Regions from separate parts of the Levilactobacillus sp. FUA 3915 genome, predicted to be linked through region 3. Evidence: predicted binding sites of a transcription regulator. Region 3 holds the regulator's gene; each other region holds the start of a gene.
The links. The regulator Rex, encoded in region 3, represses fermentation and respiration genes when NADH is low (regulators of the CRP and FNR family bind a similar motif). The targets are predictions, from matches to a motif close to TTGTGAANTANTTCACAA.
Positions count from the first base shown of each region.

Region 1 (2,202 bases), 710 kb from region 3:
TCATCAATGACCAAAACTGGCTTGATGGTCTTCCCGGAAACGGAATCAGCGTTGGCTTCGTTGATTTGACTGAACTTGTAGAACTTTTCAGTCTTGTCGAAGTCGAACATGCCCAGCTTGTAGAATTCAATCAAACGAGGGATGTCGATCTGTGGAACGGAGTCGCCCATGTTAACACCGATGACGCTCTTGTCGTTGACACAGAGGTCGTTCCAAGTGTCGAGGTCGATGTGTTGGTCGGTAACGGCGATGGCAGCGGAGACCCCACCTTGTGCTAAAGCTTGGATGGAGTTGGAGATGACGCTGGAAACACCGGTCGTGTCGACCGCGTAGTTGACACCGAAGCCGCCAGTCAAGTCTTGAACCGCCTTGACCACGTCGTCAACCTTCTTGCTGTTGATGACGTCGGTGGCGCCGAGTTCCTTGGCTAAGTCCAAACGAGAATCGACAATGTCAATGGCAATAACTTTGGTGCAACCAGAGATGCGGCCGGCCATCATAGCAGCCAACCCAACGGCCCCAGTCCCAAAGACGGCGATGGTGTCGCCAGGCTTTGGCTTCAAGGTGTTGAGGACAGTCCCAGAACCAGTAACGTAGCCACAGCCCAGCGGTCCGAGCTTCCGTAAGTCAAGGTCCTTGTCGACCTTAACGGCGTTCCGTTCCCGAACGACCGTGGTCGAGGTGAAGGAACTTTGGTCGAACATGTCAGCGACATCGTGGCCATTTTCAGTGAAGTGCGCGGTCCCGTCAGGACGAACCCCAGACAGGTTGTTCGCAGCGTAGTTTTCACACTGCGTTGGCATCCCGGCCAGACAGCTCTTGCAGTTCCCACAACCGTAGAAACTTAAGACAACGTGGTCGCCGGGCTTGAATTGGGTAACTTCTGGCCCGACCTTTTCAACGATCCCGGAACCTTCGTGGCCCAAGACGATGGGGTAGTCAATGGTGGCGACCCCGGTACGTAAAGCTTCATCGGAGTGGCAGATCCCACTGGCAACCATGTGGACTTGGATATCGTCCGCACCCATGTCAGCTAGTTCAACGTCATCACGAATTTCAAAATCAGCATTTTGCTTATCAACAACTGCAGCTTGAATCTTCATAATTGGCACCTCGTTTTAAAAGTTATTTACACTTGATAATTATGTCACAATGAGTCTTAAAAGCAAGCGCTTACATGTAGACGCCACTTTTAGGCTAAACCTAACAACTGCTTGCTAGGACTGCGGTCACGGTCCTGAAGGGGGACTGACCCCAGATTTGAAAAATGGTAACGCTTTATTCACAATTACAGAAAAAAGATAATTCGAAAGGGAATTATCTTCTTTCATGGTTAATCTAAGCTTGCGTCTTTTCTGGGTGACCCTGCAGGTAGATAACGTGGGTGTTCAGGAATTCTTCAATCCCGTGCTTCCCGTCGTCGCCACCGATACCGGATTCCTTCCAGCCGGAGTGGGAGCCGTTCATGGCTTCGAAGTTGAAACGGTTGATATAGGTTTCGCCGTCTTCGAGCTCGTTAGCTGCCCGCATGGCGTTCTCAATGTTTTCGGTGAAGATGGAAGAGGTCAGGCCAAAGTCACTGTCATTGGCCATGTCGATGGCATCGTCCAAGGTCTTAAAGGTCAAGACTGGCAGAACGGGACCAAAGATTTCGTCTTGCACGATTTCAGAGTCCTGCTTGACGTTGGTAATGACGGTTGGTTCGTAGTAGAAGCCGTTGGCAATTTTAACCTTGTGGCCACCAGTTTCCAGCTTGCCGCCGGCTTCAACGGCCCGGTCGACCATGCCGGCAACCTTGTCGAGGGCCCCTTGGTTGATCAGAGGACCCATGCCGATGTCTTCGTTCTTCATGGGATCGCCCACGGTAACGGCGGCCATCTTGTCAGCCAATTTCTTGGTAAATTCAGCCGCAACGTCCTCTTGCACGTAGACCCGTTCACAGTTGTTGCAGAGCTGACCGTTGTTGTCGACCCGAGAGTCGATGATGGATTGCACAGCGAGGTCGATGTCGGCGTCCTTGCAGACGATAGCGGGCGCCTTGCCACCTAATTCCAAGGAAACCTTGGCCATGTGGGTGGCTGCGGCCTCCATGACACGCTTCCCGGAGTTCACAGACCCGGTCAAACTAATGATCCCAACCTTCTTGTTCCGGGACATTTCGTTGCCAATGACCGAGCCGGGACCGGTGATGATGTTGACAAC
Region 1 covers NZ_CP168704.1:1,021,063-1,023,264, reverse strand. Annotated here, with positions in the region: gene ACEPST_RS04970 (NAD(P)-dependent alcohol dehydrogenase) at 1-1,103, opposite strand, end outside; gene aldA (aldehyde dehydrogenase) at 1,339-2,202, opposite strand, start outside.
Region 1: a site for Rex is predicted at 1,136-1,153, ahead of ACEPST_RS04970 (NAD(P)-dependent alcohol dehydrogenase). Genes of this name have one in related genera too.

Region 2 (2,202 bases), 1.4 Mb from region 3:
ACGGCTTGTTTGGGATTGGCGGACCGCTAATGGCGCTCTACTTTCTCTCCAAAGCCCACTCGATGTCCCAGTATCTGGCGGACCTCCAAACATTTTTCCTGATTGACACCTTCTACATCACCAGTCTGCGGGTGGCCAGTGGTATCGTGACCATTCACCTGGTTCCCCTGATTCTGATTGGCATGGTCGGCGCCATCACCGGGACCATGATTGCCGCCCACCTGCTGAATCGCCTGAACGTGACGACCATGAAACGCCTGATTTACGTGTTCATTGGTCTCAGTGGACTCTATTACTTATTTATTTAAACTAAAAGGAAGCAACCGTGCTGGCTGCTTCCTTTTTTGGGTTTCACTACAGTTCAGGTGAAATTAAGATTTTGACTTGAGATTTGTCAACAGCCAACGTCTTCACCCCATCTTCAATAGCCCGATCAAGTGGGATTTTCTTCGTAATAATTTGATTAAACAAGTCTTGGTGTTGATTAATAATTTGCATAACAGCTGGGTAATCATTGTTGTAACCCAGCGTTGTCAAAATATCTAACCCCTGCATAATTAATCGGTTAGTCACATCCACCGTAATTGACTTAGCAAATAGAGCAATCAACATCACTTTACCTGCCTTTTTGACCGAGCGAATTGCGGTATCAAATGTTGCTTGAATACCAGCAGCATCGTAAACAATATCGACACCACCTGGCACTGCCTGCTTAATCGTTGTCGCAACATCGTCCTTTTCAGGATTCAATAGATCAGTCAAACCTAACTCTTTTGCTTTTTGTAATCGTTCCTTAGACACGTCAGAAATGAACACCCGAGTTGCCCCAGCAATCTTTGCCAAGGCCGCCGTCAATAAGCCAATCGGGCCGGCCCCCATAACTGCGACAGTTTGACCTTCACGTAGGCCACTCTTTTTAATAGCTTCGTATGCAACCGTCGTCGGTTCTGTGACGGCCCCTAATTCATAACTCATACCAGCTGGCATCTTGTGAGCAAAGAATTCACGAATGTTGGCATACTCTGCATAGCCACCGTCATCGGAGAAACCAATGAAATTACTACTACCGTCATCGCCAATGGCATTTTCGCAAAGATTATATTTTCCTGCACGACAGTTATCACAATGACCACAAGCAATCAGCGGTTCCACCGCAACTGGATCGCCCACTTTCAACTGGGTCACTGCCTGACCTACTTTGACAACTTCACCAGCAAATTCATGTCCCATTGTAATCGGGAGTTTCTTACCGCTAAGAGGATGCCGACTAGTCGGAAGGGTCAACCCTTCTGAATATTCATGCAAATCACTTCCACAAATCCCACAAAATTTCACCTTGATTTGGACCTGATCATCATTGGGCTCAGGGATGGTCACGTCTTCTAACCGAACGTCTTGTTTGCCATAGACTCTAACTGCTTTCACTGTTAGGAACCTCCTCAAAGATAGTATGTGAATTATGTAACTAATGATAGTATAGCTCTTTCAAAAGGTTAGTATCAAACATTTCCCCTCAATCAAAAAGCCCGACCTAGTCGGATTCGACCGGATCAAGCTTCGAAGACTTTTTCAATTGACGGGCCAGCAACCAGCAGACGAAGACCATCCCCGTCGACAATAGGTAGCTGAACTTGATTCCGACCAGCTGGCTGTTCATCGACCAGTGAATGTGGCTGGTACTGGTCAGACTAATAATGGCCACCAGGAGCGCCGTCCCAAAGGAAGCCGCCACCTGGCGCAACGTGTTGTAGACCGCGACCCCATCGGGAATCATTGGCAACGGCAACATCGACCAGGCGTGCGTCTGAATCGGAATCAGGACCAAGACCAGTCCCAGTTGCCGAATCGTTTGCCCCGCGACCACGTAGGCCATTGAGGCGTGACTCCCCGTGGCGCTCAACATAAGCGAACCACTCATGTCGATGGTCAGGCCAATCATGACCATCCGGCGGAAGTTATATTTATCATAAAAACGCCCACTCAGCGGCGAAATGATGGCCGTGCAGACCGACCCAGGCAGGAGTGTCAGCCCCGAGACGAAGGCACTTTGGTGAAACACGTTTTGGACCAGTACCGGAATGATGATGGCGTTCCCGTACATCGTGACCATCAGTAACATGTTGATGATCAGTGGTAAATTAAATTGGCGATAACGGAACACGTGCAAATTTAATAATGGATAGCGCTTGGTCCACTGGCACT
Region 2 covers NZ_CP168704.1:1,750,286-1,752,487, reverse strand. Annotated here, with positions in the region: gene ACEPST_RS08145 (sulfite exporter TauE/SafE family protein) at 1-308, shown strand, start outside; gene ACEPST_RS08140 (2,3-butanediol dehydrogenase) at 355-1,425, opposite strand; gene ACEPST_RS08135 (MDR family MFS transporter) at 1,532-2,202, opposite strand, start outside.
Region 2: a site for Rex is predicted at 1,451-1,468, ahead of ACEPST_RS08140 (2,3-butanediol dehydrogenase). Genes of this name have one in related genera too.

Region 3 (2,202 bases):
GCTAAAATCTTGTTGTAGCTGATCGTAGGTTGCACTGATTTGGGCAAATTGTTCCTCGTCGGCAATGATGGCGGGGTCACTCATCTGTGTTTCAAGTTCGTGAATCCGTTTCTCCGTCGCCCGGACCTCGGCGAAGACCTCCAGCATTTCGTTCCAAACCGTTTTAGATGAGGCTAAGCCGGCGTTTTGCGCTTGGTAGCCCAGGGTAAGTCCCCGTTTAGTGGTAATTTGACCGACATCCGGGGTGGTTTCGCCGGCAATCATTTTGAGCAGGGTGGATTTCCCGGCACCGTTGCGGCCAACTAGGGCGACGCGACCGTGTTCAGGGACATCCAGACTGACATTTTCAAACAGGACGGTGGCGCCGAATCGGCGGGTAACCTGTTGCACTTGTAAAAGTATCACGGTGAACCGACCTCCTTATATTTTTTAGTTTAATTCATGTTGATGGTTAATTAGTTATTCGTTGGTCAGCTGAAGCGAAAGCCACGAAAAAGCAAGTGGCGCGACGGCTCCCGGCTATTTTGGCCACCTACAGTGAGGGGCTGACCTGACCAACGCAGATACGTCTATTTTAGCATATTCTGGGATTAGACCGAAATTAGTAAAGAATTGTGAAAAATATTTGCAAATTCTTTCACAAGACCAGTGGTTATGCTATAATTTGTAAGAAAGTCAATTTCACAATCAGGATGTCATTTAGAGAAAGTGTTATCGCCGACTGGTGGTAACTCGTAATATTGATTAGGAGGTCTCGTTTTTTGACTGAACAAAAGATTCCCCGCGCTACAGCAAAGCGGTTACCCATTTACTATCGTTACTTAAACATTTTGTTGGATGCAGACAAGACACGTGTTTCTTCGACGGAATTGTCAGAAGCCGTTAAGGTTGACTCTGCCACCATTCGTCGTGATTTCTCGTACTTCGGTGCCCTCGGTAAACGGGGATACGGTTACGATGTTGAGAGCTTAATTAAGTTCTTTAAGAAAATTTTGAACCAAGATCGGCTGACGAACGTTGCCTTGATTGGGGTCGGGAACTTGGGCCATGCGCTCTTGAACTTCAACTTCCATCAAGACGGAAACGTGCGGATCAGTGCGGCCTTTGACGTGAACGCAGATATTGCCAACACGATTCAAAGCGGCGTGCCGATCTACCCCATGTCAGAGCTGCGGACACAGCTGGAAGAACAACAGATTCAAGTGGCCATCTTAACGGTCCCAGCCGACGTAGCCCAATCCGTCACAGATGACGCCGTTGCCGGCGGGGTGAAGGGTATCTTGAACTTCACACCACTGCGGGTCACGGTGCCTAAGGATGTCCGTGTGCAAAACGTTGATTTGACCAACGAATTGCAAACGCTGATCTATTTCTTGGAACACTACAACAAAGAATAATCAGGGAGTCGTAATCTATTCGTAGGTTGCGGCTTTTTTGTTGCCATTTGTGAAAGACTGCGGTCAAATTTGCCGAAATTGGTGAAAAAAGCCTTCACTTTGACGACTTTGTGATTGTGTACTTAAAAACAACTACGTTAACTGTGTCGACGGTCATCAGATTGGGGGCCTAGTCACTCAGGGGGCAACAGGGCCATACCCCCGCATGTTAGTGCTGGAAGCGACCGCTATCTTGGCCCGATGCCAAACTGATTGGTTTACCGAGCAGGGGAGCATATCAAATTAATGGCAATTTGTCAGGAGGTCGGTATGATAGGAAACAACGAGGATGGTCAGTCCAGCTGATGGGGACTTGAAAGTGGCGGGCTAGTGGCGCCAAGTTGGCCTAATTGCCGGCCGGTGGTGCCAGTTGCGCCCTGCCGCCCACTGGTGGATTTCCGTCTGACTGGAGGCGCTGCCAACGAGATGTTGCCGGTCTTCGTCTATGAATAAATTCATACAATGTGCGGTCATCCTTAGGCCCACAAGGCATCAGTGGACTGACCAATTAGCACTCGAGAATTTGTTTGCCAAATTCCTTGATTTTTACGAGGAAAAACCATATATTAGATATTGTGATTAGCACTTATGTTAGTCAAGTGCTAACAGTGCTAAAAAGTAAGTTTATTGGAGGGATTCAAGTGTTAAAACCATTAGGAGACCGCGTCATTTTGGATCAACCACAAGAAGAAGAAACTACGGTTGGTGGCATTGTTTTAGCAAGTAATGCTCAGGAAAAGCCTTCAACGGCCAATGTCGTTGCTGT
Region 3 covers NZ_CP168704.1:306,283-308,484, reverse strand. Annotated here, with positions in the region: gene ACEPST_RS01855 (ABC-F family ATP-binding cassette domain-containing protein) at 1-405, opposite strand, end outside; gene ACEPST_RS01850 (redox-sensing transcriptional repressor Rex) at 762-1,397, shown strand; gene groES (co-chaperone GroES) at 2,078-2,202, shown strand, end outside.

Region 4 (2,202 bases), 610 kb from region 3:
CCGGTGATCACACCACCAGCCGCACCGATTCCGGTCCACACGGCATAGGCGGTACCCATTGGGAGGGTTTTGAGGGCCAATTCGAGGCCACCAAAGCTGAGGGTGAACGCTAAAATCATGAGTGCCCACAGCCCCCATTTTTTAGCGTGTAAGGCCCAGTTCATGAAGGTGACGCCCAGCATTTCGCTGAGTCCCGCGAAGATTAGATAGAGCCAAGCCATAATTATTTCGCTCCTTTCGTGGTGACTTGTAAGCCACCGATACCAATTAACAAGAGAATAATCAGGCCAACCTTGGCCAGACTGACGGGTTCACCAAACGCCAAGATGCCGACGCTGGTCGTTCCCAGCGTGCCCAGACCGACAAAGACCGCGTAGGCGGTGCCGGCGGGGATGTGCCGGCTGGCCCGAATCAAGAAATAAAAACTCAGATAGACGGCGATGCCGGTTACTAGCCATTCCCAGGGGGTCGTGGCGTGTTTGAATCCAACGACCCAACTAACTTCAAAAATTGCGCCCAAAACGACGATTAACCAATGTTTCCACATAGATAAGTCCTCCTTCTACAGAAAAAGCCTGCGAAACCTTGTCAGTTTATGACAAGATCTCCCAGGCTTTTTCCCTTCCGTGTCTGTGGTAGTTACCACAGGTTCTCTCTCGGACCAGACCCAACGGATTGGCGGAACCCTAGAGAACAAAAGTATTCAGTTTTGCTTGGCGTGGTTAAACGGATCGTTGTCTGCGCCTCCGGGTCGGCAAAAATGAGCCGTGACGCTGTGGGCGCACGCCTGGAGCCAAAGAGCGGTCTCCAGGCTTACTTTGAGCCTCTAGGGGGCGAGTCTCAAAGATATCAGTTGCCTAAGCGGCAAACCGCTAAAGCAACTCCCACGGCTAAGCTCATTTTTGCCGACCCTGCAGCTGACACGAGTTTAACCCGCAAGCAACGTTGCATCTTTGGTTTTTACCACCAGCAGATTGTTGCGAGCACCAAGCTGATTCGATAGCGCTAGTTTAGCACGGATGGCTGACGGGGGTCAACTACTTAGAGACTGTGACAGATTAAAGATAAATCAAATGTTTCTTACGAAATATAAAACTATTTCGTAAGAAACTATTGCAATAAAGCGTTTCCATTTGTATACTGTAGGTGTTGTGAAGGTAATCACACATAGTTGGTCACGATTCCGTTTTTTATTGAGGACAGTGACTTGGCGCTAGAATGAATACAGTTAGGAGCGATTTTTGATGACACAAATGTTTGGGAGTCCCGCTTCATATGTACAAGGCAAGGATGTTTTGTTCGACAGTGTTCAGTACTTAGAAAAATTAGGCCGCAAGCCAATCCTGATGGCCGATACCGCAGTTTACAAAATTGTGGGTGACCAGTTCAAAGACTACTTAAGTGATAACAAGTTTGATGTTCATAAGGTTGTTTTCCATGGTGAAGCTTCACCAGAAGAAATTGACCGGATTACCGGAATCGCGGCTGAATTTGGCGCCGATGTCATCATCGGTTTAGGTGGCGGGAAGACCTTGGATTCAGCCAAGGCTATCGCCGACAACCTCAAAGTGCCAGTGGCTATCTTGCCTTCACTGGCCTCAACCGATGCACCTTGCTCACGGTTATCCGTTATTTACAACGAAGATGGGTCCTTCAAGGCTTACCGCTTCTACGACAAGAACCCTGACCTGGTCTTGATCGATACGCGTTTGGTTGCCGGGGCACCAGCGCGCTTGTTAGCTTCTGGGATCGCCGATGCGTTAGCGACTAACGTTGAAGCCCAAGCGGTTGCCAAGGGTGACAACGACACCATGTTGGGCGCTAAGCAGACCTTGGTCGGCAATGCGATTGCCCAAAAATGTGAAGACACGTTGTTCAAGTACGGCCGCTTAGCATTAGCTGCTGTGAAGCAACACGCCGTCACCAGCGCTCTGAACAAAATCGTGGAAGCCAACACCTTGATGAGTGGGGTCGGTTTTGAAAGTGGTGGGTTGTCCGCTGCGCACGCCATTCATGATGGGTTGACCGCCTTAGACGGCCCGATCCACGACCTGACCCACGGGGAAAAGGTTGCGTACGGCACCTTGACCCAGCTCTTCTTGGAAGGCCGGAGCGAAGAAGAATTCGACCGTTACCTGGACTTTGATCTGTCCTTGGGTCTACCAACGACCTTAGCAGACCTAAAGATTCCAGACGCTACCG
Region 4 covers NZ_CP168704.1:919,649-921,850, reverse strand. Annotated here, with positions in the region: gene ACEPST_RS04490 (DMT family transporter) at 1-221, opposite strand, end outside; gene ACEPST_RS04485 (DMT family transporter) at 224-547, opposite strand; guanidine-I (ykkC/yxkD leader) riboswitch at 604-701, opposite strand; gene ACEPST_RS04480 (hypothetical protein) at 761-1,003, shown strand; gene ACEPST_RS04475 (glycerol dehydrogenase) at 1,245-2,202, shown strand, end outside.
Region 4: a site for Rex is predicted at 1,150-1,167, ahead of ACEPST_RS04475 (glycerol dehydrogenase). Genes of this name have one in related genera too.